Regions from separate parts of the Lentibacillus cibarius genome, predicted to be linked through region 1. Evidence: predicted binding sites of a transcription regulator. Region 1 holds the regulator's gene; each other region holds the start of a gene.

Region 1 (10,484 bases):
AGCTTAAAATGAAGACTTATTCTCAGATTACATACATAATAAATTAATAATTGCATTATGACACTTCCGACCATGGTAGCGTTATTCTAAACGTACTTCCGTTATCGGCGTTATGCATGATTTCCAAATCACCTTGATGGCGGTCAAGGATTTGCTTTGTAATCATAATGCCTAGTCCTGTACCGGATTGTTTTGTCGTGAAAAAGGGTTCACCCAATTTATGTATAATCTCTTTTGGTACACCCTCACCCTCATCAACAATATCTATTAGAATTGTTTGTTGGGTTAGCCTATAATTAATTTTTATGTATCCAGGCTTATCCATCGCTTCAATTGCATTTTTCAGGAGATTGATGAACACCTGCTTAATCTGAGATCGGTCACAATTGACATACAAACTATTTTCCCCTTCTCGCAAAATAGTAATATTCTTTAGTCTGGCTTGCGACCTTAACAATGTGATGACATCATCAATAAGTTCGGGTAAACTTTCCCATTCTTTATGATCGGTTAATGGCTTAGAAATAAATAACAGTTCCGATGTGATCGCCTCCATCTTCTCTATTTCATCCACCATAATTTGATAATACTCATCTTTGTGTTTTACACCTGCCTGCAAAAGTTGCAAGAAACCTTTCAGAGACGTCAGGGGGTTGCGGATTTCATGTGCTATACCTGCAGCAAGCTGACCGGCAACAGACATTTTCTCAGAACGGATCATCATCTCTTCCGCTTCTTTTTGATCCGTAATATCCTGTATGGAAGCTGCGTAATAGCATTTTTTGTTTTCACACACAATTTTTGCTGCAATCGTATCCGTATGCACATTATTGCCATCCGCATCCTGAATCGTTACATAAAATGTCTGGGATGTATTGGGGTTCGCATCAAGTGTTTCTTTTATGTAAGCCGTGTCTCCACCAGAAATTTTTTCAAACCATTTTGTGCCAACCACATCTGCGGCAGTATATCCCAATATTTTTTCAATTGTACTTGACACATGAATGATCGTATCATATTCATCCCAGACAGTAATAAATCCATGTAAATGCTGATCAATCCATGTAAGGATAGGAGAAGGTAAAGAAGTTAATTTATGAAGCCTTGGGGGAATGTCCGTATTCTCTTCACTATAATCGTGGTTCATATGGTGTTTGTGATATTTGTCAATCATCCCATTCCCTCCTCTACCATGATGTTAATAATGTTTTCTATTTTCGATCATATGAATATTTGACAAATATATGTCACTTGTATGCACAGCAATATCCTATTATAATTGTAATTGTAGTATAAATAATCGATGATGTAAAAAATACCCTGACAATGTCAGTATCATATGAATTAAGCTAGCGTATACGACTATTATAGATGATAAAAAAAACAGAGTTAAAGGAAAAAATAGTAAGAACCAAAATCAATATGTTGGAATAGGTGATTTTATGTCGGTAATCGGGGATATTCTGATTGTTCTGTGGGGGTTTCTGCTATTGGGCCTTATGGGGGTCGGCGGATTTTTCATGTTCCGCAAATTCCTGAAAAAGTGGCCGAAAGAAGATGGCGTTTCAGCGATGGACTGGGAGGAATACTATATTGAACAAACAAAGCATATGTGGATGGACGAGCAAAAAGAATTACTAGAAGACCTCGTATCTCCTGTTCCCGAATTGTTCCGTGACGTCGCAAAGCAAAAGATAGCCGGTAAAATCGGTGAAGTTGCACTGCGAAAGAAACGAAAAATCATCACTCAAGACATCCTTATCGAAGGTTATATTTTGGCGACACCAAAACGTGACCACAAATTTTTACGCAAAAAACTGAATCAGCGAAAGATCGATATCTCCCCATATGAATATTTATTTGAACCGGAATGAAGCACGGATTCTTCTTAAACATAGTAATCGTGCGTCCATTATGAACGCACGATTAACCTTTTGCATATTCTAATTTCTTTTCCAGTTTTTTAAACTTATACAACATTGCCAGCCGCCAGGATACAATCATGCCAAATGCGAGCAAAAAAAACATCCCGCTTGTCTCACCTACAGCAATGGTTGCTCCGATGACAAGTTTTATAACAATTCTAACAATCAATAACGCAAACAATATAAAAACAAATGACTTGGAAGGTATCAAATAAATGTCATTTTTCCTTACTTCAAATTTTGACGTCTTGATAAGGAAAATAGAAAAAACCATGCCTACCAAAACAGCTTCAACCACTTCCATCCAGCTTACCTGGAACACAGGAAATAGAAACATGAGTGCCCCAGTACTCATAAATATTGGAGGCAACAATATTTTTTTGACCGATGCCGGTTTTTTCGAGGCTTTTAAACGAACAAATATCATGGTCACAGCCATGAAAGCTGCGACAACTGTACTCCCCACCAGCCACATGCTTAATCACTCTTTTCTTTACTTTTTAGCCGCTTAATTCAGTAACAAATATTACACAAAGACAGTTACAGTACACGTTTTAAGTGTATCCTTAAAGCGTCCGTATAAAATCCGGTACTAATTAATTGTTCACCTTAAGTCTACTTTTAATGGTCATTAGCAATCGATAAAATGATGGAAATAGTGACACCTAAAACGGTAAAATAGACGCCGAAGTCAAACAACATAGCGGTAGCAAGTTCGAGTTCACCAAAAACAGGTACATGAAAGTAGCCATATGTATGTGATAGGAATGCTTCGCCAAAAATAAACGATGCCAATCCAGTTCCCACAGCGATTAAAAGTCCTGTAGGGATCAACAAACGATAATTAATTGGAAGCACTTTTTCCAGTACAGCAGACCCATATGCCATATACATTAGCACAATCGCAGCAGAGGTCATTAATCCTCCAATAAATCCCCCGCCAGGTGCATTGTGCCCAGCAAGCAGCAAATATATCGAAAAGCCCAATAAAATGAAAGCAATTAGTGATGTAGTCGTGCGCAAGATAAGATCGTTCGGTTTATACATCGGGGCGAACTCCTTTGCTCTATTAATTCTATAGACTGTATTAGTCTACATTTTAATACAATATAACTAAAATTCCAATTCATGCAGTTCCTAAAAACCCGAAAAACCAAATAGGCTAGCCAACAATGACGATAGATCGGTGAGCCAATCGAAGAATAATGCAATCCCCATGAAAATCATGATATAACCGCCTATTTTCGTGATTCGCGAACTATTCCGTTTAATCCATTTTAGCTTTCCGATAAAGAAAGAAAGAATAAAGAAAGGAACGGAAAATCCTAAAATATAACTTATCATCATTACCATACCCAGGTCCGGATTTGTAGCAGCAAGCGAAATAACAACCATTAAAATAGGACCCATACATGGTGTCCAACCCAATGAAAACGACAGTCCAATCAAAAATGTTCCAACAAAACCAGTTGGCCGATTTTTGAACGTTACTTTCCTGTCTTTCATAAGGAATTCAAAGTTGAACACCCCTACAATCACAAGGCCGAAGAAAACTATGACAACAGCCCCAATCTGCCTAATTACATCACGGTTTGCTTCAAGAAATTCAGATATAAACGAAGACCCAAAGCCGAGCATGATAAAAACCAATGAAAATCCAAGCAAAAAGAATAGTGTGTGCAATAAACTTTTGCGATTTAGCATTTTGTTCTCATCTTTAATTTCATTAACACTCATCCCGGTAATATATGACAAAAACGCCGGATACAATGGCAATACACACGGAGAGACGAATGATAACAAGCCGGCGCCGAATGCAATGAATATATTTATTTCTTCAGTCATGCAAAATCCTCCTAGCATTATTCTACTCCCCATTTTACCAAACAGGAATTAGAACTTAGAGGGTGTCTTTGACAATAATAGAACAATTTCCGGGTAAGTAGTAAGCAAGTAAAATACCCCTGTTATTGACTTAACAAGGGGTTTTCACAACACGGGGTAACGAAACCATCCATTTTTAAATTCAAATCATTTTTTGTCGTACTGATTATTCATTTGACGCATCATTTGATTAATCTTCTTTTGCGACGGTTTCTGTCCCATTTGCATCATAAGTGTTCGAAGCATTTGTTCATTAATTGGTGGGTTCTTCTTCAAATAGTTCATCATATATTTTCTGGCAATAAAAAACCCGAGCGCAACCCCCGCTATCAATGCAGCGATGGCAATTAAAACAACCCAAATTACGTTCATTCAAGTTTTCCTCCTTCATGTTGTCTCCTATACAGTATAGTAAATCAAAGACAGGAATACAATGCTTGTCCAAGCTTGTCCCTTTTTGTTACCTGACGGACCGGGGAAATCCACCCAAAGTCCTCAGTATCGTTCCCCACTACAAATAAATACGGATGAAATGACCGCAACGCAGGAAAAAGTATTTCCTCAGCGTCATGAATGATGTCACTTCGAAAGTTTATACGTTTTTCCTCCATATGTAAAGAAATATACCGATTACCATCATAAATTTTCAATAAATCACCTTTTTTTTGCATGCTCATGTTATGTGGAAGGTAATCCATAATATGTGCAATTAATGAAGTCTGAGGAAATTCCAATGTAATATACCCGAATTGCTTGACGAGATCCTCCCTGCTCTGATTATGTTCATAACTTTTGATAAATCGGCATAATATTTCACTTCTGTAATAAAAGAATTGCGCAAATTCTTCTTTAATCCAGTAAATAGAGTAATGATTCAACATAATCCCTCCTCATCTACTACTATTATACCGATTCTATTTTCAAAGTTTGTCATACCTTGTGGCAAATAACTTCTAGTTTTGTCGACACACATGAATAAAGGCAGCACTTAACTTTACCACTAAAAATTGTATCGCTTCCTTTAAAAAAAGTGACTCCCCTAGAAGGAAGTCACTTTTATCCAGTCAATTTATCCAGTCAATTTAATTTAGAAGTGCCTCGACGCGCTTGACGACATTGTTAACTGTAAAACCGTATTCCTCAACTACTTTTGCACCTTTAGCAGATGCTCCGAATTGATCAATAGCTAATATATCACCCTGGTCACCTGTATATCTTTCCCATCCAAATGGAGAAGCCATTTCAATTGCAAGTCGCTTCTTCACCTCAGGAGGAAGAACACGTTTTTTATAGTCGTCATCCTGTTTATTAAACCTATCCCAGGAAGGCATGCTTACGACGCTTACATCAATATTTTTCTCTTTTAATTCTTCCTTCGCTTTGACAGCTAGCTGCACTTCTGAACCTGTGGCAAGTAGAAGCGCGTCCGGAGTATCTTTATCAGATGCACTGACTGTATAAGCACCCCTTCTGACGCCTTCGTATGCATGCTCTTTTGTTCCTTCCAGCACAGGGACACCTTGTCTTGTTAGTACAAGCGCAGTTGGTTGATTGTTTGACTCCATCGCCAATCTCCATGCCGCTTGTACTTCATTACCATCTGCAGGACGAATAAGAGATAGACCAGACATTGCCCTAAGTGATGGCAATTGCTCAATTGGTTCATGTGTTGGACCATCTTCCCCAACTGCAATGGAATCATGTGTAAAAACATATGTGACAGGGTTATTCATAATGGCTGAAAGACGCAGTGCCGGACGCAGATAATCACTGAATACGAAGAATGTACCGGCATAAGGTTTTATCCCACCATGGAGTGCCATTCCGTTAGCTGCAGCAGCCATGGCTAATTCACGAACACCAAACCAAATATTTTTGCCTGCATAGTTTTCACGGGAGAAATCTTGTTCACCTTTGACCGTTGTTTTATTGGATCCTGCCAGGTCCGCACTTCCGCCAAAGAGGTATGGAACCGACTTAGAAATTTCGTTAAGCACTTCACCGGATGTGGCGCGTGTTGCCTTTGTATCGTCTTCCGGACTGTACACAGGGAGGTTATCAGCCCAATTATCCGGTAGTTCCCCGTTGATAGCGTTCTCTAGTTCAGCCCCGAGCTCAGGGTATTTCTCCTTGTAGTTCTCAAACAAACGATTCCAATTCTCTTCAGCTTCAGTACCTTTTTTGCCTGCCTTTTCCAAAAAGTCCTGGTAAACTTCATCCGGAACATCGAAATCATCATGTTGCCACTCATAATGTTCTTTCGTTAATTTCACTTCATCTTCACCAAGTGGGGCTCCGTGTGATGCTGCAGATGCGGATTTGTTTGGTGAACCGTAACCGATGACGGTCTTTACTTCAATTAGTGTTGGCTGCTGTGTATTCTCTTTAGCCTCTTTAATTGCACGACGAATTTCATTCAAATTATTTCCGTCATCAACACGGAGGACTTGCCAACCATAAGCTTTAAATCGTTCTTCGGTGTTATCGGAGAAAGCGCGGTTTAATTCTCCGTCCAGTGAAATATCATTGGAATCATACAATGCAATCAATTTTCCAAGACCAAGATGACCTGCCAGTGAGGCCGCCTCATGAGAAATACCTTCCATAAGATCTCCGTCACTAACAAGCGCATATGTATGATGATTGATGATGGATAAGTCCTGTTTATTGTATGTTGCTGCCAGATGTGCCTCGGCCATCGCCATTCCAACTGACATAGCAATCCCTTGTCCAAGAGGGCCGGTGGTGGCTTCAACCCCATCAGTATGATGCACTTCTGGGTGCCCAGGGGTAATGGATCCCCACTGACGGAAAGATTTCAAATCATCAATCGTTACATTATAACCGGACAGATGCAAGAGTCCATACAATAACATAGAGCCATGACCGGCGGACAGGACAAAACGATCCCGGTTAAACCATTTGGAGTTTTTAGGGTTGTGCGTCATAAAATCTGTCCATAATGTGTATGCCATTGGTGCCGCTCCCATTGGGAGACCGGGATGACCGGAATTTGCGTTTTCTATCGCATCAATTGCCAACGTGCGGATAGTGTTGATTGATAGCTGCTCAGTGTGCTGCGACAAAGTAATACCCCTTTCCATTGTTGTTTTCATGTCCTCTTAATTCTATAACGAAACCGATTATACAACAACCATAAATAAACCGGCTCATTTAATGCTTCTTATCTTTTTCCTGTAAATCACGAACTTTTTTTGGCGTAACATCTTCACCTTCCGGGTCTTTCACCGTCATGGATTTCAACTGATTTTTAAAGGATTTCCTTACGTTTTGTAAATATTCTTCCCGCAATTCTTTTTGTTCGGCCTGTTCTTTCACGGTCAGACCTTCCTCTTTTGACTTTTTAGCGAGTTTATTTATGCGTTCCAGTTTTTCTTTTGATATCATTGGTAAACCTCCTGGAGCCTATAAATAGGAACAATAATGCCCCTATTTTTTCATAGTACGATTTCCATATGCCTTTATCAAGTTTTTTGATATTCTTGGTATCTGCGATGGACGGTCGCTCTGGAAACTGGGTGCCCAAGTCCTTTCAAGGTTTGAGCAATTTCCTCAAACGTCATATTATTACTCTCTCTTAAGCGCACAATTTCTTCTATCGGAAATTGTTTTCGTTCCTTTCCTGGAGCTTTATTACGGTTTGTTAAGTTATTGCTTGGGTCATATCCGCTATCAACCGCTTTTTTCATACCTCGTTTAATTTTTGCATTATGTATTTTTCGTTGATATTCTTCTACAATACTGACTATCTGCAGTACCATCGAATCTGATTCAGACAATTCCAGCTGCCCATCATGCAGAGCTGTATAAATATTAACATTCATTTTTTGTAGCTGATGAAATAAAGCAATTTTTGAATTCCCTCGCCCAAGTCTTGTTTCATCCTGTATAAGCAAACTGTCAGCCTCACCTGAAGAAAAATAATCAAGCATCTGAAAAACGCCTTCCCTGTTTATATCATATCCGCTCGCCTGTTCCTCGATGTGTTCGACAATTGTAAATGCATAACGATTGGCAAGCTGCAATAATTCTTCTTTTTGTCGGTGTAGCGACGTTTCCTGTGTTTTTTTATCCGTACTTACACGGCAATAAATAATCGCTCTCAATTTGAAATCTCCTTCTAATATTATGCACTTGTTATTAAAGCGACATATAAAAATCCTAACGCAAATGCAAATGCTACCAAATAGAATATATCCGTTTTCGTCATTTTTTCAAACATTTAAATCAATCCCTTCATTAAACAGAACTATTGTTCGTATCTGCGTTATATTATATACGAACAGGTGATCTTGTCAAGTGTTTTTTCGAACGAATGTTTGCTTTTTGGGAGTCACCATGATAAACTTCTAGTAACAAATTCTATTCACGAGGTGTTTGATAGATGACAAAACTCTCCAAGCGTCAGGAAGCGATTCTGGATTTTATTAAAGAACGTGTAAGTGAAAAGGGCTATCCCCCTTCCGTACGGGAAATTGCCGAAGCGGTGGGACTTGCGTCAAGTTCGACTGTTCATGGCCATTTGGCAAGACTTGAAAGTAAAGGCTACATCAGAAGAGACCCTACCAAGCCAAGAGCAATAGAGGTGCTAGATCTGTCAGATGAAAGCCATATACCAAGAGAGGAAGCACGGTATGCACCCGTCATTGGTAAAGTAACAGCAGGACTGCCCATCACTGCAGTAGAAAATATTGAGCAGTTTGTGCCACTGCCGGGATCTATTTCGGGTGGTACGGAAGAAAATTTGTTTGTTCTTATTATTGAAGGAGAAAGTATGATAGAAGCCGGAATACTTGATGAAGATATGGTCATCGTTAGACAGCAGAGCACAGCACAAAACGGGGACATTGTTGTTGCTATGACAGATGAAGATGAAGCAACCGTCAAGCGATTCTTCAAAGAAAAAGATTGCATACGACTCCAGCCGGAGAATGCGACGATGGATCCGCTCATTTATCCCAATGTAACCATTTTAGGCAAAGTGGTTGGATTGTACCGTAACATTGATTAGAGGTGAGATTCTCGTCAAAAATAACAATGTCTTGTCAACACATAATCAAGGCTATACATTAAATTGTTTATACTACCTCTTCCAACAAGGTAACACTAAAAGAAAAAAGACCTCTCATAAGCTAACATAAGCATATGAGAGGTCAATATTCACTTTAGTACGTACTCAAATACTGTTCTCTTTCCCAAGGGTGTACAGTTGTGCGGAACATTTCCCACTCGATTTCTTTGGCCTCAATAAAATGTTCAAACAAATGCTCACCCAAGGCATCAATGATTATTTGATCTTGCTGTAACGCTTCCAGTGCATCCATTAAGGTTGCAGGTAAATCTTTTATACCGTTCTGCTCACGTTCTTTTCTGTCCATCATATAAATATTTCTGTCAACTGCCGTCGGTGGGTTTAGTTTATTTTGAATCCCATCAAGTCCACTCGCTAGCAATACAGACATAGCCATATACGGATTAGCCGATGGATCAACACTTCTGACCTCAATCCGTGTACTTAACCCTCTGGAATAAGGAATACGGACAAGTGGGCTTCGGTTTGTCCCCGACCAGGCAACGTAGCATGGTGCTTCATAACCTGGAACAAGTCGTTTATAGGAATTAACAGTCGGGTTTGTAACGGCCGTGAAATTGGTAGCATGTTTGATCATCCCAGCAGTAAACTGGTATGCAATTTCACTGAGCTGCATATCACCTTGTTGATCAAAAAAGCTGTTTTCCCCATTTTTAAACAAGGACATATTCACATGCATACCGGAACCATTGACACCAAACAGCGGTTTTGGCATAAAAGTTGCGTGGAGATTATGTTTTCTCGCTATCGTTTTCACTACCAATTTGAATGTTTGAATATCGTCTGCATGTTTTACTGCATCTGAGTATTTAAAGTCAATTTCGTGCTGACCTGGTGCTCCTTCATGATGGGATGCCTCAATCTCGAAACCCATTTCTTCCAATTCCAGCACAATATCACGTCGACAGTTTTCCCCTAAATCCGTTGGTGCGAGATCAAAATACCCGCCACGATCATTCAATTCCAGCGATGGGTCACCTTTTTCATCTAATTTGAATAAAAAGAATTCCGGTTCTGTTCCAATATTGAAAGCATCAAAACCTAATTCCTCCATTTTCTGCAAATTGCGTTTCAGGTTATACCGTGGACAGCCTCCAAATGGCGTGCCATCCGGATTATAAATATCACAGATGAACCGTGCCACTTTCCCTTTTTCAGATGTCCAAGGGAAAACAACAAATGTATCAAGGTCAGGGTGCAAATACATGTCTGACTCCTCTATCCGTACGAACCCTTCGATGGATGATCCGTCAAACATCATTTTATTATCTAATGCTTTGTCGAGCTGACTGAGAGGAATTTCAACATTTTTTATTGTTCCCAGCATGTCAGTGAATTGTAGACGGATGAACTGGACGTTTTCCTCCTCGATTTTTTTCATTATTTGTTCTCTTGTCAGACTGTCAGACATTCAGTTTCCTCCTAAGTATAGGTTAATTTTCATTGAAAAAACCTGGATAATTCACCCCGGTGCAAATGAGATCTGCCGGGTATAGTGGTCTCGGTCAATTTCACTTTCAAATATTTTCGAAGTTCACGGTCAGATAAGTCATGACTTGCCG
Region 2 (10,484 bases), 2.7 Mb from region 1:
GATACCGTCGGGCAATGTTATTCAATACACCTTCAAAATAAATATCATTATCTCGTACATTACCAAACTCATTCGTGTAATGAAAACGAATTTTTTCATTACCACTTCCATATAAGATTTTATCCATCTTTTTCTTCGGAATATCTTTTACCGGTATCGTCATGTCTATATCATAATGATCACAGACACTCTTTAACAATTGCGGGTAATATTGTGAACTAATCGGTTCCCATGCTGCAATCGCATGCTCTTTCAATGTCTTCCCACGATCCGGGATAACCAGCTCTAAGTCAACTTCGAGATTGGTACCTAGGCCGTCACAAGTCGGACAAGCGCCATATGGACTATTAAATGAGAACAACCTTGGTTCCAACTCCTCAATAGAAAAGCCGCATATTGGGCATGCATGATTTTCACTGAACATCAGTTCTTCATCACCGATTACATCAACGATAATCTTGCCATCACCTAAACCGAGCGCAGTTTCAATCGAGTCACTAAGACGCCCGGAAATGCCTTCTTTGACAATGATACGGTCTACAACAACCTCGATCGAATGGGGCTTATTTTTTTCAAGTTGGATATCATCTGTCACTTCCCGCATTTCCTGATCAACCCGAATCCGGACATACCCTTTCTGTTTGAGATATTCTATTGTTTTGGCATGTTCGCCTTTTCTTCCTGAGACGATTGGGGCAAGAATTTGCATTTTGGTCCGTTCAGGGTACTCCAGGATCCGATCAACCATCTGCTGGACTGTCTGTGAACTGATTTCAATTCCATGTTTCGGACAAGTTGGCCGACCGATACGGGCATACAGCAGACGCAAATAATCATAAATTTCCGTAACGGTTCCGACAGTTGAGCGTGGATTTTTGCTCGTTGTCTTTTGGTCAATGGAAATCGCTGGTGATAACCCTTCAATCGCATCAACATCCGGCTTGTCCATCTGGCCTAAAAATTGTCGCGCATAGGCTGAAAGAGACTCTACATAGCGACGCTGCCCTTCGGCATAAACCGTATCAAAAGCCAACGAAGATTTACCGGATCCTGATAAACCTGTTAAAACAACAAGTTCATTCTTAGGAATGGATACGTTAATATTTTGTAGATTATGTGCACGTGCGCCTTGGATGGTAATTGCTTTACTTGGCATGAACAGGTCATCCTTCCGCTTTGAGTTCCAAAATAATATCACGAAGCTCAGCAGCTTTCTCGAAATCAAGATCCTTGGCAGCCTGCTTCATTTCCTTTTCCATATTCTCAATCATCTTCGTCTTCTCTGCTTTGCTCATTTCAGCAGTATCAGCTTTCCTACTTTCATACGATTCATTATCTTCTGATGCCACCGTTGCACGGATAACATCCCTTACTTCTTTTCGGATAGTCGTCGGTGTAATGTCATGTTTTTCGTTGTAGGCCAGTTGTTTCTCGCGACGGCGGTTCGTTTCATCAATCGCCACCTGCATTGACCGTGTCACACTGTCGGCATACATGATTACTTCCCCGTTTTCATTCCGAGCAGCTCGGCCCATTGTCTGGATAAGGGACCGCTCCGAACGCAGGAATCCTTCCTTATCGGCATCCAAAATGGCAACCAACGACACTTCCGGTATATCCAGTCCCTCCCGCAGAAGGTTGATTCCGACAAGAACATCGTATTTACCGACACGCAAATCACGAATGATTTCAATGCGTTCTAATGTCTTAATCTCTGAATGCAAGTAAGCCACCTTAATACCAATCTCTTTCAAGTAGTCAGTCAGATCCTCCGACATTTTCTTCGTCAGGGTCGTAACAAGCACGCGCTCATTCCGTTGGGACCGCTTGTTGATTTCTTCAATAAGGTCATCAACCTGCCCATCGATTGGACGCACATCTATTTTAGGATCCAACAAGCCTGTTGGCCGAATAATTTGCTCTGTCACATCTGGTGCATGTTCCTGCTCATAAGGGCCAGGCGTTGCCGAAACATAGATAAGCTGGTTTGTTTGTTTTTCAAATTCACCAAATGTTAGTGGACGGTTATCCAGCGCAGAGGGCAGACGGAAACCGTGATCTACCAACACTTGTTTACGTGCCTTGTCCCCATTGTACATTCCCCTGATTTGTGGGAGGGTAACATGCGACTCGTCCACTACACAAAGAAAATCTTCCGGAAAGAAGTCCAACAAGGTGTATGGCGTCGATCCGGGTTCCCTAAACGTTAAATGTCGCGAATAATTTTCGATTCCGGAACAAAAGCCCATTTCATACATCATTTCAATGTCATAATTTGTCCGCTGCTCCAATCGTTGTGCCTCAAGCAACTTATCTTGCTCCCGAAACTCGGCCAATCGTTCTTCCAGTTCTTTTTCAATATTTTTAATTGCCTTTTTGAGTTTCTCTTCACGAGTGACGAAGTGGGATGCCGGGAAAATCGCCACATGTTCACGGTCGCCGATAATTTCACCAGTCAAAGCGTCAACTTCCCGAATCCGATCAATTTCATCCCCGAAAAATTCAATTCGGATACAATGTTCCTCTCTTGAAGCCGGAATAACCTCAACAGAATCACCGCGAACACGAAATGTCCCACGTTGGAAGTCAATGTCGTTCCGGGCATACTGAATATCAACAAGTTCCCGTAAAAGCTGATCACGATCTTTTTCCATGCCCATCCGGAGTGAGAGAACCTGACTTTTATACTCTTCAGGTGAACCCAAGCCGTAAATACATGATACACTTGCTACGATCAGCACATCACGTCGCTCAAACAGCGAGGAGGTCGCTGAGTGTCGTAGTTTATCAATTTCATCATTGATGCTGGCATCCTTTTCAATGAATGTATCTGTCGATGGTACATATGCCTCTGGCTGATAATAATCATAATAACTAACAAAATATTCGACTGCATTATTCGGAAATAATTCCTTAAATTCACTGTATAATTGCCCGGCCAACGTTTTGTTGTGAGCAATCACAAGGGTTGGACGGTTAATTTCTTTTATCACATTTGATACCGTAAATGTTTTTCCTGTTCCAGTTGCACCGAGTAACGTCTGGTGACGCTGACCGGCTTTCACTTTTTCAACCATGTCTGCTATTGCATCAGGCTGATCACCACTTGGCTCGTACTGTGCCACGAGGTCAAATTTATTTTCCAAACCGAAAACCTCCGTTCCTTGCTTCTCCTTCATTCTATCATAAATGGTATATTATTTTAACAGACAAACGAACAAATATTCGGTGTTTAATTTATCATATTCCCATTTTACCCGATTTACCGGACAGAAATCATGTACAATGCTTCGGACAAGGATTTGCAGTGGTAGAAAAAAGCATTCGCAGTAAGTTTTATGTATCATACAATAAACGCCTGCCACATGTATATGACAGGCGTTTATATTAAACATCTTTTCACTAATGAATCAGTTTCTATTCCGTCACTTCGATTTTACCCAGTGCCCCTTTTGTTACATGGTCAAAGGCGTGTGTCACAAATGAATAGATGCCGGGTTTCTCCACTGTAAATTCAGCTACAATAGACCCGGATACAGGGACCATAGACGTTTGCAGGCCTTCTACAACATTTCTTGGATCACCATCAACATACACTGTTTCAAGTTGCGTACCGATAACATGGAAGCTCGATACTTCATTTGGGCCGGCATCAACAAAATTAATCCGAATTTTATCTCCAACTTTCGCCTGAATCATTTCGTCCTTAACCGCTTGTGTGCTTCCATTAAACACGACATATTCAGGTTCACCATTCACCATTTCCTCCATTTTGCCATCTTTATAAAATTCACTTTGAACGACGGTAATTTCTTTGTCAATTTCATTGTCGGTTGGGTAGCCATCCGCCGGTTCAACTATCATCGTTCCATACATGCCATTTGCAATGTGCTGTAACACCGGTTCCGTAGCACAGTGATACATATAAACACCAGGTGATCCAACCTCATAAGAGAACGTTCCGCTTTCATTTGGCTTCACGTCAGCAAAGTCTTTATTCGGAGAAGCGTAAACAGAATGAAAGTCTACGGAATGATTTATTTTAGGGTCCATATTTTTAAGATTGAAATTTAGTTTGTCTCCTTCTTTCACACGGATGACAGGTCCTGGGACGGTTCCATTAAAAGTCCAAGCCTTATACGTTTCACCTTTATCAAGTTCAATATTCGTAATTTGTGATGTCATATCAATATCTACTTCATGTTCACCTATACGCTCTACTTTAATCGGTACTGGTTCCTGATCAATTCCTTTATGGGGGCCAATGTTTTCGATTTTTGGTGTATCTGCTACTACATCTTCAGTCTTGACATTCACTTCATTTGCAGGTTTATCCGTATTCGCACCATCTACTTTGTCATCTATCGAGCCGCCTCCACAAGCTGATAAGAACAAACCCATCGCACTAAGACCAACTACTAATCGATACCCATTTTTCGTCAACATATTATTCACCTCATACCTTTTTGTAGTAGAGAAGCCTTCAAACCAATCAATCAACATACCTTCGTCTATTAACTGCCTGACTGAATGATTCAGCTTATCTTTAACTAAAGTATAATTCTATCGACCTACTTCACATGTGATACGAGTCACTTTATCATGCTCATTTATGAACAAAGTTTGACATAGATGAAAACGTTTTAAATATTATTATATCAGGTATTAATTAACACTTTTACACTATATATATTGTGAAAATATCTCATATATAGTTTACAGATTTTTACATTCCTTATAAATGATGAATGAGAAAAACACCTCCAAAAGTCCTGTTTAAAAAGGAGCGTTTGAAGGTGTTTATTTCAATCTATGGCGTTGTATCGGAATGATCAGTGAACACATACTGGAGCATATATAGAATACAGCTAGCAGTTATTACTAAAAATCCCCAGCCAAGTACTTTTTGTTCAACTTCCAGGTAGTTATTGCACACTCGGACAGGCGCGTCGATGTACAACCATGCCATCAAGCCGAACATAGGTATGAAATTAAATATAATAAAACTTTTAACTAACGATCCGATTTTACCCCAGCTGTCCCGGAGTGGGATTCCGACAAGAAACGGTAGACTGATAAACTTAAACAATTCAATCAGCCAGCTCTCGAGTGATGCATCAAGTGTCCGTGGTATAAGCCAATAGGTTATAACAAATACGACAAGCAACATACCGGGAATGCCATTACCATTCCATGTTTCCAAAAAATTTTTGAACCAATCGTGTGCATAACCCGCTAATAGCCAACCAGCAACTATAAGCAGTGGAATCTGTATAAGCATATGAACAATCATAATAGATTCCATTAAGTTTCTAATTGGAGGAACGACTAATATTACAAATAGGATGAGACCATACGTATTTTTTCGCATATGTTCACCGAACCCACCTTAAAAAAATAACAATTATGCGAGCTTTTCATCATTCCGGTCACCAGAAACTTTTTCTTTGCGTCTGAAGATATAACGGATAAAATGAATAACAAATACAGTTACCGCCAACGCTGCAAATACACCGGCAAATGCCCCAAAAACAGCCGGACCCATCCATTCCGGTATGTGGGAAGCCCAGCGTCTCGGTGTACTTAGTGCTCCGGAAACGAGAAACGACCCACTCAGCGAAACGATTGCCAGTGCAAAAGCTACAAAGGATAAGCGATCCAGTATATTTTGTTTGATATCACTGTCCTGTTTTGCCAAATAATACATAAATCCAAAAAACATCGTGCAAGCTCCAAGTGCCATATACATATGGAAGTGACCCGGAACCCATTTCGTATTATGCATGACATGGTTTACAACAATCGTCGCATCGACAATTGCCGGCACAACGCCTACTACCCAGCCAAACATAGACAGATACAATAACCCGGAGGCGACATCCCATTTAATACCGGATTTATAAACAATCATTAACGCTCCATACGCCGTTACAACGAGAACCGGCAACCCATTTGCATAGGAGAGTGCTTGTGCCATTATGAGTGTCCATGTCGGCATAACTGAATCCATTAATAGATGGTGTGTGTAAATGAGTAATGTAAAAACAGTCGACATCGTCCAGGCAATCAGGAATACCCTATTTGCCTTCCAGGGACGATTCGCATAACGTGGCAATATTTCATAAACCGCAATCACTGCCATATAAATAATCGAGTTGGCAAAAATGTGTCCAAACGCATATGTCAGGTTTTTAGCCAGCAATGGATCAACTGTAAATGCCGGATTAATCACATTAATGACATTCATAATCAATACCGCGGAACCAGCTGTCAACGCCGTTACATTAACTATCGTAACCATCGTACTTGCAATAACCGCTTTAGGCGGAGCGTTGTCCTCAGACTTTTTTCCGGCAATGACATCCCAGCCAAGCCCTTTTGCCAAACTTCCATATTTCTTCATGATCGCCCGACCGGAATCAAGGTAAAATAATAAGAAACCAACACCTAAAATAAGCATTCCAAACAGGTACAACAATGCACCAACTGTTCCCCACGCCGATGCTGACAATTTCGGCAGCGGATAAAGGAATGTCCAGGAACCCGCATATTTAAATGAAAATACACCAACGATCACCATGACAACGCCAATCAGAAATAAAGCCAGATTGGCCGTCATAATCTTTTTCGATAACTGAACATATTGACTTAGAAAATACCCCATCACTCCAGCCGCAGCCAATGCTGCAGCACCAACCATCCCAGTTCCATGTATGGTTAGGAACTGATAGAATGCAGCCGGGGATAAATCTAACATACCGCCCTGCGTCAAAAGCATCAAAATTCCGAACACCATCATCGCAACAATAATAATGCCACCAAGTGTTAAGTAGGATACAACCAGATTATTGCGTGACTTCGCTTCCATTCAGCACACCTCCATTATCATTATTCCGTTACTGTTATTTCCGCTGTCATTAAATCGTGAGCAAGTCCACAATACTCTAGACAAAGAATTTCATATGTTCCAGGTTCATCAAACGTCATGTAAACTTTATTTGTATAGTCAGGCATTGCCTGTGTTTGTGCAAGCATGTTCATCTCTTCATCGTAAATTCCAAAGCCGTGATTCACATCCTTACTGGTAACATGAAATTCAACAGGCTCACCTACTTTAAATTCGGTTTGACTCATTTCCCAGCCAAACTGCATGCCTTCCACATCTACCACCACTGGTTCCTGATCGGCACCATAAACCGGCTGGCTATATGGTAGTTCCCGAAGTGTATAAATTGTTATGCTCGTCATCAATACAATCAACACCGACGCATAAAACGTACGTGCCTTATACCATTTTTTCTTTATCGGTGCATATTCCTTCCGCTCTGTAGACTTCCATGCAACAACTGCAAATACGACAAGTACAAGAAACATAAAAAACAAACTCGTGACCCATGCAACTGTCTGTACCAATACGATAACCCCCTTAGAAATGGCAGAAAGCTTTATGTTCTGCTATAGCATATAAAAAATTCGTCAAAAAGCTAGTGATTCACATCACTATTTTCATGTTGTTTTTTGAAAAAACAGTTTTATTAGTTTTTATGGTTGTAACTATACGAATAGTGTTTACCACCTTAGTTTTGGTGAACTAAGTGCCTGCGGGCAGAGAATGCGACACAAAAAAAGCAGCAGACACATCTTCTGTGTCTAGCTGCTTTCCCGGTTTTATTTATTATCCATGCTTTTTTAATTGCTTGTCCAAGAAGCGGTCGTTCGTCGTAATAACACCCAATTCATGATGGTCCTCCTCGTATAACGCGCTTTGAACAAAACGTACCTCCCCATTATTGCCAGTAATTTCGAGTTTAAAAAATGCTCCACTTTCCTGCAACGCGTAATAGAATGACTCCATATCATTAATCCTTTTTCCATTCGCTTTCGTAATCGTTTCACCAACTGTAATACCTAAACGGGCAGCCGGTGTATCTGGAATCACCGCTAACACTTTGACACCACGCTCATTTTTGTTGAAAAAGGGTACTTTAGCCTGATCCTTCATGCGGTGTCTGTAATTGATATATTCCCTTCCGATAATTCCAATGAAGATAGCCGCCAGTGACAACCATCCGGCATAAACGCTTCCAACAGCCAGGAATAATACGATCATACCGAGTATTAAAACCCGTCTTGCGATAGCCATTGCGCCTTTTTTCGGGAGTGTGCCCTGCACGATATGATCAAATCCTATCACGAACGGCACCAATGCAAGGCTATACATTTCGCCATTTAACGTAAGGGATGGCCAAAATGATGCAAACGAGGTAATTGAGCCTGTCGGTATCAGCACAAAAAAAGGAATAAAGCCAACTTTTTTAAGATGGTGCACGCCTATCCGTAACCCACGGCGTCCAGGCTTTAATTCTGGAAATGTCCTGCTTCGGCTGTTTTGTATCAACAATACGGTTTCCGCCATTAACAACAGTGCCAGTAATAAGGCTAAACCGACAAAATTGACAGATGAAGAGAAACTTATATCGGCGAAGGTCTGACCATCCAGCACAAACGGAAGCAATAGTAACAGCAAATAACTGATACCAATCGTATACACGGGAGAAAGCAGTGTGAAACGAAACGAAAAGCTCAATACAATCGTTACAATGGCCAGCATCAAAATAGTTTCCTTGGAAAAGACAATCCCCACACCTAGTGCAAATGCTGATAACAATAAACTAAAACCGATACTCATTAGCCATGTATTTCGCCATTCTGCAAATAAATCAAACAACTTAAGCCCAAAGTCTTTCCGTTCCTTTCGAATTCGCCTAACTCCTGCAAACACAATTAAAATAACGGTCCAATAAACGAGGGGATTAACAAAAAATCTGCCTATTCCTCTCCATAATTCCATAAGCCAGGTCTCTACCATGATGATCACCTTCTACTATATGTCTACTGTTAATTTAATTATTCCTAAACAATACACAATGATTACCTAATTATATTCAACGTGGAAGGGGTTATTTCCTGCAACAAACGAAAAATATCCACAGGCAAACACCCGCGGATTATATATCTACTGCCATTTAAACAGAAGGATCCTCCGAACGCTTTGCCGCACAAATAAGGAGGATCCTTCTTACATCATTCTCGTATATCAAATAGCATAGGGCTTATTGATATAATATATTCAGTGCTTTTTCTAATTGCCGGTCATCCTCACCGTCACGAACCTTTTCGATAATTTTAGTTTCAATAAGACCAGCCGTTTTTTCATCTACCTTTCCAGTTGCTTCCAGGTCATGTTCCGTCTGAAAGGATTTAACCGTTGCTTCTGTAGCTTTATTAAAATAACCATCTGTACGCTCAGGGTCATGCCCCAGTCCTTCCAGCATGATCTGTATATTTTTCACTTTATCACCAGTATCGTTATATGTCAGTGGTTTATCCAGTTGAATCGGATTGCTAAAATAATACGCTGGTTGGTCTGCCTTAACTGTTGGTTTAACACCTTTTTCATGGATCCATGTTCCTTTTGGTGATAGCCATTTAAAAAAGGTCAGTTTAAGCCTACTTCCATCACCGAGCGGCAGTGCCTGTTGTACGGTTCCTTTACCAAAACTTTTCGTCCCGACAATATTATATCCGGCTTCCTTCATCGCCACTGCCAGGATTTCAGATGCAGACGCACTACCCTCATTAATAAGCACACTGATAGGATACGGCTTTTTCTCATCTAGATTGGAGTACGATTTGGACACCTTGCCATCCGGATTTTCAATTTGTACATAAGGCATGTCCTTAGGAATAAAGTTTTTCAAAATCCCCTCAACAGCTGTAAGCAGGCCACCTGGATTTCCACGAACATCGATTACTAACCCCTCGATATTTTTGTTCTCCAGCTCCGTTAGCTGTTTTGAGAAATCATCTGCTGTATTTTCCGCAAACGAGGTTATTTCAATAACCCCTGTCTTCCTACCATTAATTGTCTCTACCTCAGAATAAACCGTCTCCACCGGTATATCATCACGAACAATCGATACTTCAAATGGTTCGGAAACACCTTCACGCTGGATTTCGATTACTACTTCTGTACCCTTTTTACCACGAATCTTTTGGACTGCTTCCTGCAAGTTAAGTCCGGCAACACTTTCACCGGCAACACTCAAAATCTGGTCGTTCGGACGCAATCCAGCTTTCTCTGCTGGTGAATCCTTAATCGGTGATACAATCGTAATCTTCCCATTGACTTTACTTACTTCCGCACCGATCCCTTCAAACGACGATTCAATCGTTTGATTAAATTGTTTCATTGTTTCTTTATCCATGTATGAACTGTATGGATCCTCCAATGAACCAACCATACCCTGGATTGCGCCTTCGATTAATTGTTTATCCTTTACATCTTCTAAATAGTTTTCTTTTATTAAATTGTATGCCTGGGCAACTTTTTGAATTTTGGCCGGTGGTCTCGCGTTCCCCTGGTTTTGTAAACCTGCTCCATTCCCAGCCAGTTCCTGATCGCTGGCAGGCCCGGGCTGCGC
Region 3 (10,484 bases), 380 kb from region 1:
GGTATTTTTAGCACAGGCATTAGCCCAGCAGCCGAATTTATTATTACTTGATGAACCGACCAACCATCTGGATTTAGCCTATCAAAAGGATTTGCTGGATCTATTGAAAAAAGGGGCGAGACAAGAGGGATTAACTGTTGTTTCTATTTTTCATGATTTGAATCTGGCTAGCTTGTACTGTGACCGGCTGTTGTTGTTGCATGACGGTCAAAAGCGGGCTTTGCATACACCTGATGGCGTGTTGACAGAGGGCCTGATTAAAGAAGTATACCAAACGGATGTGACCAAACATCCACATCCGGCTGTCGCTAAACCACAAATGCATTTGCTTCCTGATGAGGATGATATTTCAGCTGAAGAAGTAAGCATTGGCCCTTCCATGTTACATGTTAAGCAGGAGTATATTAGCTTGGCCGCACCAACTTCACTACGAACATTATCTTCGGGTGTATGTGGAGCTGGCTTTGGCTGGAACAGTGCTTTTGTTAATCGTCATGTAGCAAACAACTATGATTGTTCGGATCCTGAGGGCGAGATGCGGTGTTATCTTGAAAAAAACGGCTTCGACACATCCTGTACAGTCGGCATGATGACAGCGGTTCAGCTAGCAGATGTTGCTTATGGCTTTTGGGAAAACGATCACGTCTCTCTTTTTACCGTCGTAACAGCTGGTGTCGGGAATGCAACTGACGGTACACGTTCTGCCGGGGGACGTCACCCGATGACGCAAGGTACGATTAATACATGGTTGTTTATCAACGGACACGTAACGGAAGAAGCGTTCATCCAGGCTATCATAACCGCAACAGAGGCAAAAGCCCAGGTGTTACGTGAATTGGCTATTACAGATGAAAATACGGGCACCATCGCAACGGGGACTTCAACAGATAGTGTTCTGGTTGCTGCTACTCAACAAGGACAAACACTGTCCTATGCAGGAACCGCTACAGCACTTGGTCAATTAATCGGAAAAAGTGTTTATACAGAAACAAAAAAAGCAATTCAGCGTTACCAGGCGAGGTAAGACATGGTCATTTATCATTTAATCAGTCTGACCCTAGCCGTGATGATAGATCGGATGATTGGCGATCCACCTTCTTGGCCACACCCCGTACGCTGGATCGGCTGGCTTATTTCATGGCTGGATCGTCGTTTGAATAAAGGATTCTTTAAAAAGGCTAAAGGGGCTTTGCTGTTAGTTGTTATTGTGGTAACTGTATTTTCTATGACATGCTTGGTTGTGTGGGGAGCTTATCAATTTCATGCCATAGCTGGAATTGCCGTCGAATCGGTAATGATGGCAACAACCATTGCACAAAATGATTTGAAAAAAGCTGCGATGAATGTTTATCAGCCATTAAAGCAAGGAGATATCGTAACAGCCAGACAGCGGGTGTCCATGATTGTCGGCAGGGACACCGAATCAATGAATGAAAGCGGGATTACGCGGGCAACTGTTGAGACCATTGCAGAAAATATTAGCGATGGGATTACGGCTCCATTATTTTGGGCACTTATAGGCGGTGCGCCATTGGCAATGGTTTATCGCGCTGTTAATACGTGTGACTCGATGGTAGGATACGAAAATGTACAATACAGTGCATTCGGCTGGGCGTCTGCCCGGTTGGATGATGTACTTAATTGGCTCCCAAGCCGCATTACCGGTTTTTGTATGCTTGCCACCACCTCCTCTCCGCACATGACGAAGCAGCAGGTGTTTCATGATTTGAAAATAGAGGCAAAAAAGCATCCAAGTCCGAATAGCGGATGGGGGGAGGCTGCGGTTGCTCTTCTTTTGGGTGTGCAACTGGGCGGAACTAACTATTATCAGGGCGTGAAATCGGAGCGTGCGGTTATGGGGCGACCGTGGGAAAACTTGCAAAAAGATCATATAAAAGCTGCCCTCACCGTCATGGCACGTTCAGTAAGATTATTTTTAATACTTTTATGGATAGGGGGAGGATGTTATGCAATTACCGGCACATGGCTCTAATCCGGATCATCTGTTTAAAGCTTTGGATATGGAACCGCCCGCGGAAATGGTGGATTTCAGTGTCAATATTAATCCTTTAGGTGCACCTAGAGAAATCAAACACCACTGGCAAAACTGGCTGGGAGATATTGCTGATTACCCAGACCCATCAGCCGCACAACTGAAACAGGCTATTGCTGCCAATGAAGGTGTAAGAGAGGCGTGTCTGCTGATCGGAAATGGCGCATCCGAACTCATTACGTTAATTGCCCGTTATCTTTACGGAAAAAAGGTGCTAATCATCCACCCGGCTTTTTCCGAATATGCGTCTGCTTGCAAGAACGAACATTGCACCATTTTTTACCATATCGTTCATCCACCGAATTGGCAGTTGAAGAAAGCTTCATTGGAACAGGAGATAAAGGCTGTTGATGCCGTGTTCTTTTGCCATCCTAATAATCCGACTGGTGTGCAATATGATAGTTCAACTATTGATTGGCTTATTGATACATGCCACCAGGCCAAAACCTTGTTAATCATCGATGAGGCATTTTATGATTTTTCATCCAATCCCATTTCGTCCATGAAGCAGGCTAGTCAATCACCATACTTATTGGTATTGCGTTCATTGACAAAAATGTATAGTATTGCCGGATTGCGCCTGGGTTTTCTGGCGGGACATCCGGAACTGCTTGCACGAATCGGAACAAGCCAGCCGCATTGGAGCGTCAATGCCATCGCTTTAAAAGCTGGGGCCGTGTGCCTGAATAATCATCAGCATAGTAAACAAACCCGCGCGTATATATCAGCTGAGAGAGAACGATTGTTTTCTTACTTCAAGGAAAATAATTTTCAGCACAGTCCAGGGTCGGTCAATTTTTACCTTATCCGAGATCCTTCATTGGGCGATCAGCAGGAATTGTTCTTGTTTTTATTGCGAAGCGGGATTGTTCTCCGGCACACGTATAATTTTCCCGGGCTTGAAGGAAAGTGGTTGCGTGCGGCAATTAAAAAAGAAGCGGAAAACAATTGGTTGATGGAGGCACTATCCGAATGGAAAAAGGGAAATTGATTTTTGTCACAGGCGGGGTCCGGAGCGGAAAAAGCTCCTTTGCAGAAAACATGGCTATAAACTTAAGCCGGCAGTTGGAAGCAAACTTGCACTATATTGCGTGTGGTGTTCCTTCTGATGAGGAGATGATTGAACGGATTGCCCGTCACCGGGAAAACCGCACAAATGCATCCACACCCTGGAAAACATGGGAATGCCCGTATCATTTGCAGCGCATTTCCAACTATTTTTCGAAACAGGATATACTCGTACTGGATTGTGTTACCACCCTATTAAACAATTATTTATTCGAGTGCAACATAGATGAGCCTGATCAGGTGATAGATTGTATTTCCATAGATATAGCCAGTCTCAAGCGCGCTTCTGCCGGGTTGATTGTTGTTTCTAATGAAGTTGCCCAAGGGATTCCTAATCAGGAGCCATTTATAAGGAACTATCAATCCATACTCGGTAATGTTCATCAAAACATCGTCAATCGGGCGGATGCTGCTTATCTAGTTGAAAACGGCATACCGATTTGTAAGAAAGGGGCCATGGCATGAAAGGGATGATGATTCAAGGAACAGCTTCCAATGTAGGGAAAAGTCTATTCACAACAGCATTGTGCCGGCTATTTGCTAATAAGGGATATACGGTAGCGCCGTTTAAAGCACAGAATATGTCCAATCGCACGATACAAACAGAAGACGGAAAGGAAATGAGTGTTGCGCAAGCGCAGCAAGCGAAAGCAGCGAATTACACGCCTTCTGTCCTCATGAATCCGATTATATTGAAGCCTGGTGAAAATCATCAGACCAAGGTGGTTTTTATGGGTGAGACAATGCGTACGATGGATGGCCGAGATTATCAACAAACGTATTACCATGACGCCAGACAAACCATACAAGCGGCATTATCCCAGTTGGATCAAGCGGTTGATTTTACTTTCCTCGAAGGAGCGGGCAGTCCTGTGGAAATGAACCTGAAAGACTATGATCTTGCCAATATGGCGGTTGCCGAAATGGCTGATGTCTCTGTTATTCTTGTTGCTGACATTGACAAGGGTGGCGCGTTTGCGAGTATAGTTGGAACGCTGGCACTATTTACGCAGAAAGAAAGAAATCGGGTCAAGGGATTGGTTATAAATAAGTTTCATGGCGATGTTTCCTCGTTTGCTTCGGGGCGTCAGTGGCTGGAGGATTATACCGGTATCCCCGTTTTGGGTGTTATTCCTTACATCGATCACGACCTTGTTGAAGAGGATGGTATGATAGATGTAAGTACACTGGAAGCGCATACGTCCGATCTAACCGACAAAGATGCTACATATGAAAAGCTGGCGGGGCATTTGGAAGCACATATCGACGTGGAAAAGCTATTATCGATCATGCTGGGTGAAGTACATGTTAACTAGTTTACGAGGTATGTTTATAGGGATGGGCATCAATCTGCAGTTTTTTACAAGCATTCCCTTAAAAAAACAGCTCCCAATGAACCGTTTCTATTTGTCATATGCGTTACGGACTTTCCCGCTGCTTGGATTACTGCAGGGGGCGGTCTATACAATCGTTCTGTTTCTACTTCTGTATCATACATCTTTTTCTGATGTCATGATTACACTTTGTCTATGGCTTGTATTCATCCTTCTGTCGGGTGGCATTCACCTGGATGGCTTGATTGACGCAAGTGATGCCTATTTTTCATACCAGGATGTTAACAAGCGGCTGGACATTATGCAAGATCCTCGTGTCGGTGCGTTTGGCGTGTTGTCCGTTATTGTATTTCTCAGCGTGCGGTTCGTCATCTTATATGAGTTGACGACATTGGCAACTGCCTGGACGTTTCCGATGATCCTATTGGTTCCGTTTCTTGGAAAAATGCTGTTGGGAATCTATTTGCAACTGCTGCCGGCAGCTAGAAATCATGGGATGGCCCATTTTTTTAAACAAGGCTCCAGCCGGTTGAACTTGCCGATTTATGGGTTTTATGTAGTCATGACGGGAATAGTGATCGCGCTTTTAAACGTTGAATTACTGCTATGCTATTTGATTCTTATAAGCAGCATGGTTGTTTTCGGATATATCAACAGCGGGAAAATAAAGAAACATTTCGGTGGTATATCAGGTGATACATTAGGGGCGAGTTCTGAAGGGATGGAGTTAGTGTTATGGATAGTCATGTGGCTGTTACACTCTTTCGCCATGGTGTGACGACAGGAAATCTGGAAAAGAGATATATGGGCTGGAGTGATGCGCCGTTAACGCATGAAGCCGAATATGCATTGGAAGCGCTAAAAAGTAATCTGCCAAGCTACGACTTATGTGTAACAAGCGATTTATCCCGGTGCAGTCAAACGGCCGCTATCCTGTGTCCCGATTTACAGCACGTGGAAAGTCGAGCGTTTCGCGAAATGAACTTCGGCCAATGGGAACAGAAAACGTATGAGGAGCTTTGTCATGATGCAGTATATCAGAACTGGCTGAGTGATCCTTTTTCGATAAGGCCGCCTCGTGGTGAAAGCTTTGCCGAAATGGAAAGAAGAGTAATGGAAGGCTGGCAGTCGCTAAAGCAAGCCATCGATGAACGAGGGCATCGGGAAATCTTACTTGTCATACATGGCGGGGTGATCCGTTTGTTGTTAACGAAGCTGGCTAAGGAGGTGAAGCGTTTTTGGCAATGGAAAATCCCTCATAGCAGCGGAATCAGGCTTTGTTGGAACGGTTGTGGTTGGAAGGAGGATGCTCGATGCACTTCATTACAGGTGGTGCCTTCAACGGGAAACGAAAATGGGTGAAAAGAAATTATGCTATGGACCAATGCGTATGGTTGACTGCCTATGAAGCGGATTCCCTAACAATGCCGCCGAACGCTGACATCCCATCTGTTGTCGTATTGGAGGGCCTTGAAGAAGAGATACATACACGAATAAATCCAGTGCTATCACCTGATACAATACGTCAAGATGTCATGAATCAAATCGATCCCTGGTTGGCGTGGGAAGCGGCGGATAGCCACCGACGGCTTGTGATCATAGGAACGGATATTTCCAAGGGGATTGTCCCAATGGAAAAACGGGACCGGTTATGGCGGGACGTGACTGGATGGGTCTATCAGGATTTAGTAGAACGGGCGGAGCGGGCTGATGTGATCTGGTATGGCATGGAACAAACGATAAAACGAAATGATAGAAAGGGGAAATAATGATGCGACTTTATACAAAATCAGGTGACAAAGGGCAGACAAGTGTTATCGGCGGAAGAATGGACAAAGACGACGTTCGTGTGGAAGCATATGGAACCATTGATGAGGTGAATTCGTTTGTTGGAAAGGCTATTTCGGAATTAGACAAGGAGATTTTTCCGGATATCATTGCAGACCTTGAGAAAATACAACACGAATTATTTGACTGTGGCTCTGAATTATCGAATATCACGGAAAAACGCAAACATACATTAACCGAAGAACCAATTACGTACCTGGAAGATAAAATGGATGAATTAATTGATGAAGCACCGGAATTGGAACGGTTTATTTTACCGGGCGGTTCAGATGCCTCGGCGTCGATTCATATCGCCAGAACCGTTGCACGTCGGGCGGAAAGATTGATTGTCTCACTGATGAAAGCAGAAGATAAGATTTCACCTGTCCCATTAAAATATATGAATCGTTTGTCGGACTACTTTTTCGCTGCAGCACGGGTCATCAATGCTAGACTAGATGTTCCGGATGTCGAATACGCACGCAGCGCAAAGGTTTTCCGTGGAACCAATAAGAAGAACAAGGATGAAAAAAGGAGCTAACCAGGGATGAGCAATGCTGTTGTGCAGCCATTAACTGCTGATCTGGAACTTGTTATTGCTTCTGATAATAGTGGTGCGATTGGTGAGAAAGCTCATGATGCAGTAAACACACCAAACACGGTTGTGGGCTACTTCGCCTGTCGTGTTGCGGTCATGGAATGCCTTGCAGCAGGTGGTGAACCACAAACGATTGTGATGCAGAATTTCACCGACGATGATGCTTGGAAGGACTATCAGCGTGGTGTAGGGCTGGTGTTGGATGAATTAATGCTAAACGGGCTTCCCATTACCGGCAGTACCGAAAGTAATTTTGCCAGCCTGCAGTCAGGTCTTGGTCTGACGATGATTGGAACGCGAACTGTGGGAGAAAAATTTGAATTCACAGGTGACGAGGCGTTTGCGGTTATTGGAACCCCTTTAGTCGGCAAGGAAGTACTTGATCAACCCGATAAACTAGCCCCACTTTCTTTATTCCAGCGTCTATGCCGGATGGATTCGGTAAAAGCTTTGTATCCAGTTGGTTCAAAGGGTATTACCTTCGCGTGGAGAGCCTGGACGAAACGAGCGAATGAGTTGGATGGTGTAATGAACTTGGAAAAATCCGCCGGCCCGGCTAGCTGTTTTTTGATTGCATTTGACAAAGAAAATGAGGAGAGAATCAGGGAAGTAGTGGGTTCCTTTTTTCATTGGTTAACGCCTGTGTGATTTGATTATGATGTATAATCGATGACTTTTTACACCACCTTAAGTTTGAGGTGAATGTACATGGTTAATCGTGCGCTTACAACGGCTCTAGTAGGGATAGGAGCTGCCCAATTGTTAAAAATCCCGCTCCATTATAAGCAAACGGGTTCATGGGATTGGAAAAAGCTATTCGGTTCCGGTGATATGCCAAGTTCCCATTCGTCAGCTGTTACGTCAATCACGACTTATGTAGCGCTCAAGAACGGGATTTCCTCGACTGATTTTGGCATCAGCAGCATTTTCGGCCTGATTGTTATGTATGATGCGATGGGGATACGTTGGCAGGCTGGCCAAACAGCAATTGCAGTCAATGATATGTATGAACAAGTGGAAAAGCTTGCCGATCACCATCCCGATTTTGCCTATAAGAAACGTGATAAGGAACTAAAAGAAATGCTCGGCCATATGCCTATTGAAGTGGGCGGTGGTGCACTACTTGGAATTGGCATAGGAGCCCTCAGCCATTTAACTGAAAAACGTTAGCATACGCAGGTACATGGATTGGCATCCCTCTCTCACCTTCCGAATAATCTAGTTTTAAAGGAAAAGAAGGTATTGCTTGGAGGGATTTTTTGTGCTAATATATAGAACAAATGTTCCTTTATAGGAGGGCTCTTATGCATGATGTAAATGACCGTGGCACAAAGAAATGGACTGCCATGATGATACCGGAACATGAAGCATTGTTAAGACAAATGTGGTCTGAGCAGGAATATAAGGAAAAGCCGGTTTTGGATGAACAGCAAAAAGAAGAAATTAACGAGCGGCTGCAAACGGCTGTGAACAATAATCTTACGGTAGAAGTGAAGCATTACAATGGCCGCGACTTTTTGACGAATAAAGGGAAAGTGACAAAAATAAATCAAGAACAATTATGGCTTGGCAATGACACTGTCATTAAGCTTGCTAATATGTTGGATGTGTATGTTGATTGACTTTGATGATAGGGTTAACGCTACCATTGTCTTGAGACTTACTACATATTCAGCGACTTGGAGCGTTAGCAACAAAGGCCCATCAGCTGCCCACGGAAAGCGTAGTGTATTGCCGTAGCGGTGTCATAGCGCTATATCAAATATGATGCTACAACAACGAGCCATTCATCCAGAAAGTCATCTAGTATATTTCTTCATTGTTTTAAGTCTTATATGTTTATTAAAGGCTGTGAAGTTGAGTTATTTATAAAATTTTTTGACTTGTTGTAAAATGAAAGTGAAGGGAGGGGATTTGTGATGAAGATAGGTTTTGTCGGTCTCGGTATTATGGGAAAGCCGATGAGTAAAAACTTAATGAAAGCAGGCTATGAGCTGGTCATTTCCAGCAGCAATCCGGATACAAATAAGGAACTAGGTGCGCTCGGTGCTGAAGTGGTCGATTCGTATACTGAATTGGCTGCGGCTGCGGATGTTATCATCACGATGCTGCCTAATTCACCAGAAGTCAAGCAAGTGGTGCTTGAACGCGGGGGACTTATAGACGGTGCCAAATCCGGCAGTGTCGTCATTGATATGAGCTCGATTGCCCCGACAGTCAGCCAAGAAATCGGTAAAGCGCTGCAGGAAAAGGACATTGGTTTTCTGGATGCTCCGGTAAGCGGTGGAGAACCAAAAGCGATTGATGGTACGATTGCGGTGATGGCCGGTGGAGCTGAGGAGACATTTCAAAACTGCCTGCCTATTATGGAAGCAATGGCTGGTTCAGTTGTCCGAACTGGTGAAGTGGGTTCGGGCAATGCCACCAAACTGGCTAATCAAATCATCGTTGCACTCAACATTGCCGCTGTTTCCGAAGCCATGATGCTGACGCGAAAGATGGGCGTTGACAGTGAATTGGTTTACAACGCGATTCGCGGTGGTCTGGCCGGCAGTAATGTGCTGGATGCCAAAGCACCGATGATGATGGAAGGTAATTTTGACCCGGGCTTTACGATTGATTTGCACTTGAAAGATCTTAACAATGTACTGGAGACCTCCAGTGATATTGGTGTACCGTTGCCACTCGCGGCTTCTGTTAAAGAAACCTTGCAGGCGCTTCAGGCGGGTGGTCACGGTGACAATGATCATGCGGCAATTGTAAAGTTCTATGAAAAGCTGGCAAACATGACGGAGGACTGACTGTTTTAAACGGGAAAGGAGACACCGCAGATGAAGCTGAGTGTACTGGATCAGGCGCCTATTTCCAGAGGATCAGGACCTGTTGAAACATTGGAAAACACACTGGAACTGGCCAAAACAGCTGAAAAACTAGGTTATACCCGTTATTGGGTAGCGGAACATCATAATACCAACGGGCTCACGAGTGTGTCCCCTGAAATATTAATGGCCCGCATTGCTTCCTGTACAGACACAATTCGGGTCGGTTCCGGCGGTGTGCTGCTGCCGCAATACAGTCCGTATAAAGTGGCGGAGAATTTTAAATTGCTTGAAGCAATGTTTCCCGGCCGGATCGATCTTGGAATCGGGCGGTCGCCGGGTGGGTCACAGGACACGCGACTGGCTTTAACCGATGGCGCACCTAAAAGCATGCAGGAATTCCCGCGGCAACTGGCTGACTTGCAGGGCTTTTTGCATAATACCTTGCCAAAAGACCATCCATATCGCCTGGTAAAAGCTGCACCACGAACGGAAACTGTACCACCGATGTGGGTGCTTGGGCTGTCGGAACGGGGAGCGGCTAATGCGGCAGAGCAAGGTGCGGGCTTTGTTTTCGGCCACTTCATCAGCCCAGCAAAAGGACACGAGGCGCTTAGAACATATCGGGAGAACTTCCAGGCTTCCCCAAATGCAGAAAAACCGCATACCATTGTCTGTATTTTTGTCGTATGCGCTGACACAGAGGCAGAAGCGGAGGAACTTGCTCTCAGCCAGGATAAATGGTTGCTGAATGTCGGAAAAGGCTCAGATGTGAAAGTACCCTC

What was found. The regulator LexA, encoded in region 1, represses DNA repair genes until DNA is damaged. The targets are predictions, from matches to a motif close to CGAACATATGTTCG.
Region 2: uvrB (excinuclease ABC subunit UvrB) is a predicted target of LexA. The motif match lies at 3,215-3,228, and genes of this name have one in related genera.
Region 3: FFL34_RS15350 (YolD-like family protein) is a predicted target of LexA. The motif match lies at 8,154-8,167, and genes of this name have one in related genera.

The regions. Positions count from the first base shown of each region.
Region 1 covers NZ_VCIA01000001.1:3,509,608-3,520,091, reverse strand. Annotated here, with positions in the region: gene FFL34_RS17285 (ATP-binding protein) at 56-1,174, opposite strand; gene FFL34_RS17280 (DUF2621 family protein) at 1,443-1,874, shown strand; gene FFL34_RS17275 (CcdC family protein) at 1,927-2,400, opposite strand; gene FFL34_RS17270 (Na(+)/H(+) antiporter subunit B) at 2,547-2,972, opposite strand; gene FFL34_RS17265 (cytochrome c biogenesis CcdA family protein) at 3,063-3,770, opposite strand; gene FFL34_RS17260 (YneF family protein) at 3,957-4,181, opposite strand; gene sirA (sporulation inhibitor of replication protein SirA) at 4,226-4,690, opposite strand; gene tkt (transketolase) at 4,892-6,925, opposite strand; gene FFL34_RS17245 (DUF896 domain-containing protein) at 6,984-7,217, opposite strand; gene FFL34_RS17240 (YneB family resolvase-like protein) at 7,295-7,936, opposite strand; gene lexA (transcriptional repressor LexA) at 8,215-8,841, shown strand; gene glnA (type I glutamate--ammonia ligase) at 8,996-10,333, opposite strand; gene FFL34_RS17225 (MerR family transcriptional regulator) at 10,363-10,484, opposite strand, start outside.
Region 2 covers NZ_VCIA01000001.1:762,405-772,888, forward strand. Annotated here, with positions in the region: gene uvrA (excinuclease ABC subunit UvrA) at 1-1,156, opposite strand, end outside; gene uvrB (excinuclease ABC subunit UvrB) at 1,164-3,146, opposite strand; gene FFL34_RS03865 (multicopper oxidase domain-containing protein) at 3,418-4,446, opposite strand; gene FFL34_RS03870 (hypothetical protein) at 4,811-5,371, opposite strand; gene FFL34_RS03875 (cbb3-type cytochrome c oxidase subunit I) at 5,405-6,868, opposite strand; gene FFL34_RS03880 (cupredoxin domain-containing protein) at 6,889-7,413, opposite strand; gene FFL34_RS03885 (PDZ domain-containing protein) at 7,676-8,869, opposite strand; gene FFL34_RS03890 (S41 family peptidase) at 9,114-10,484, opposite strand, start outside.
Region 3 covers NZ_VCIA01000001.1:3,126,179-3,136,662, forward strand. Annotated here, with positions in the region: gene FFL34_RS15295 (adenosylcobinamide amidohydrolase) at 1-1,024, shown strand, start outside; gene cbiB (adenosylcobinamide-phosphate synthase CbiB) at 1,028-1,993, shown strand; gene cobD (threonine-phosphate decarboxylase CobD) at 1,968-3,044, shown strand; gene FFL34_RS15310 (bifunctional adenosylcobinamide kinase/adenosylcobinamide-phosphate guanylyltransferase) at 3,026-3,586, shown strand; gene FFL34_RS15315 (cobyric acid synthase) at 3,583-4,437, shown strand; gene cobS (adenosylcobinamide-GDP ribazoletransferase) at 4,427-5,233, shown strand; gene FFL34_RS15325 (histidine phosphatase family protein) at 5,191-5,817, shown strand; gene FFL34_RS15330 (bifunctional adenosylcobinamide kinase/adenosylcobinamide-phosphate guanylyltransferase) at 5,769-6,224, shown strand; gene FFL34_RS15335 (cob(I)yrinic acid a,c-diamide adenosyltransferase) at 6,227-6,823, shown strand; gene FFL34_RS15340 (hypothetical protein) at 6,830-7,528, shown strand; gene FFL34_RS15345 (divergent PAP2 family protein) at 7,589-8,050, shown strand; gene FFL34_RS15350 (YolD-like family protein) at 8,185-8,502, shown strand; gene garR (2-hydroxy-3-oxopropionate reductase) at 8,800-9,681, shown strand; gene FFL34_RS15360 (LLM class flavin-dependent oxidoreductase) at 9,712-10,484, shown strand, end outside.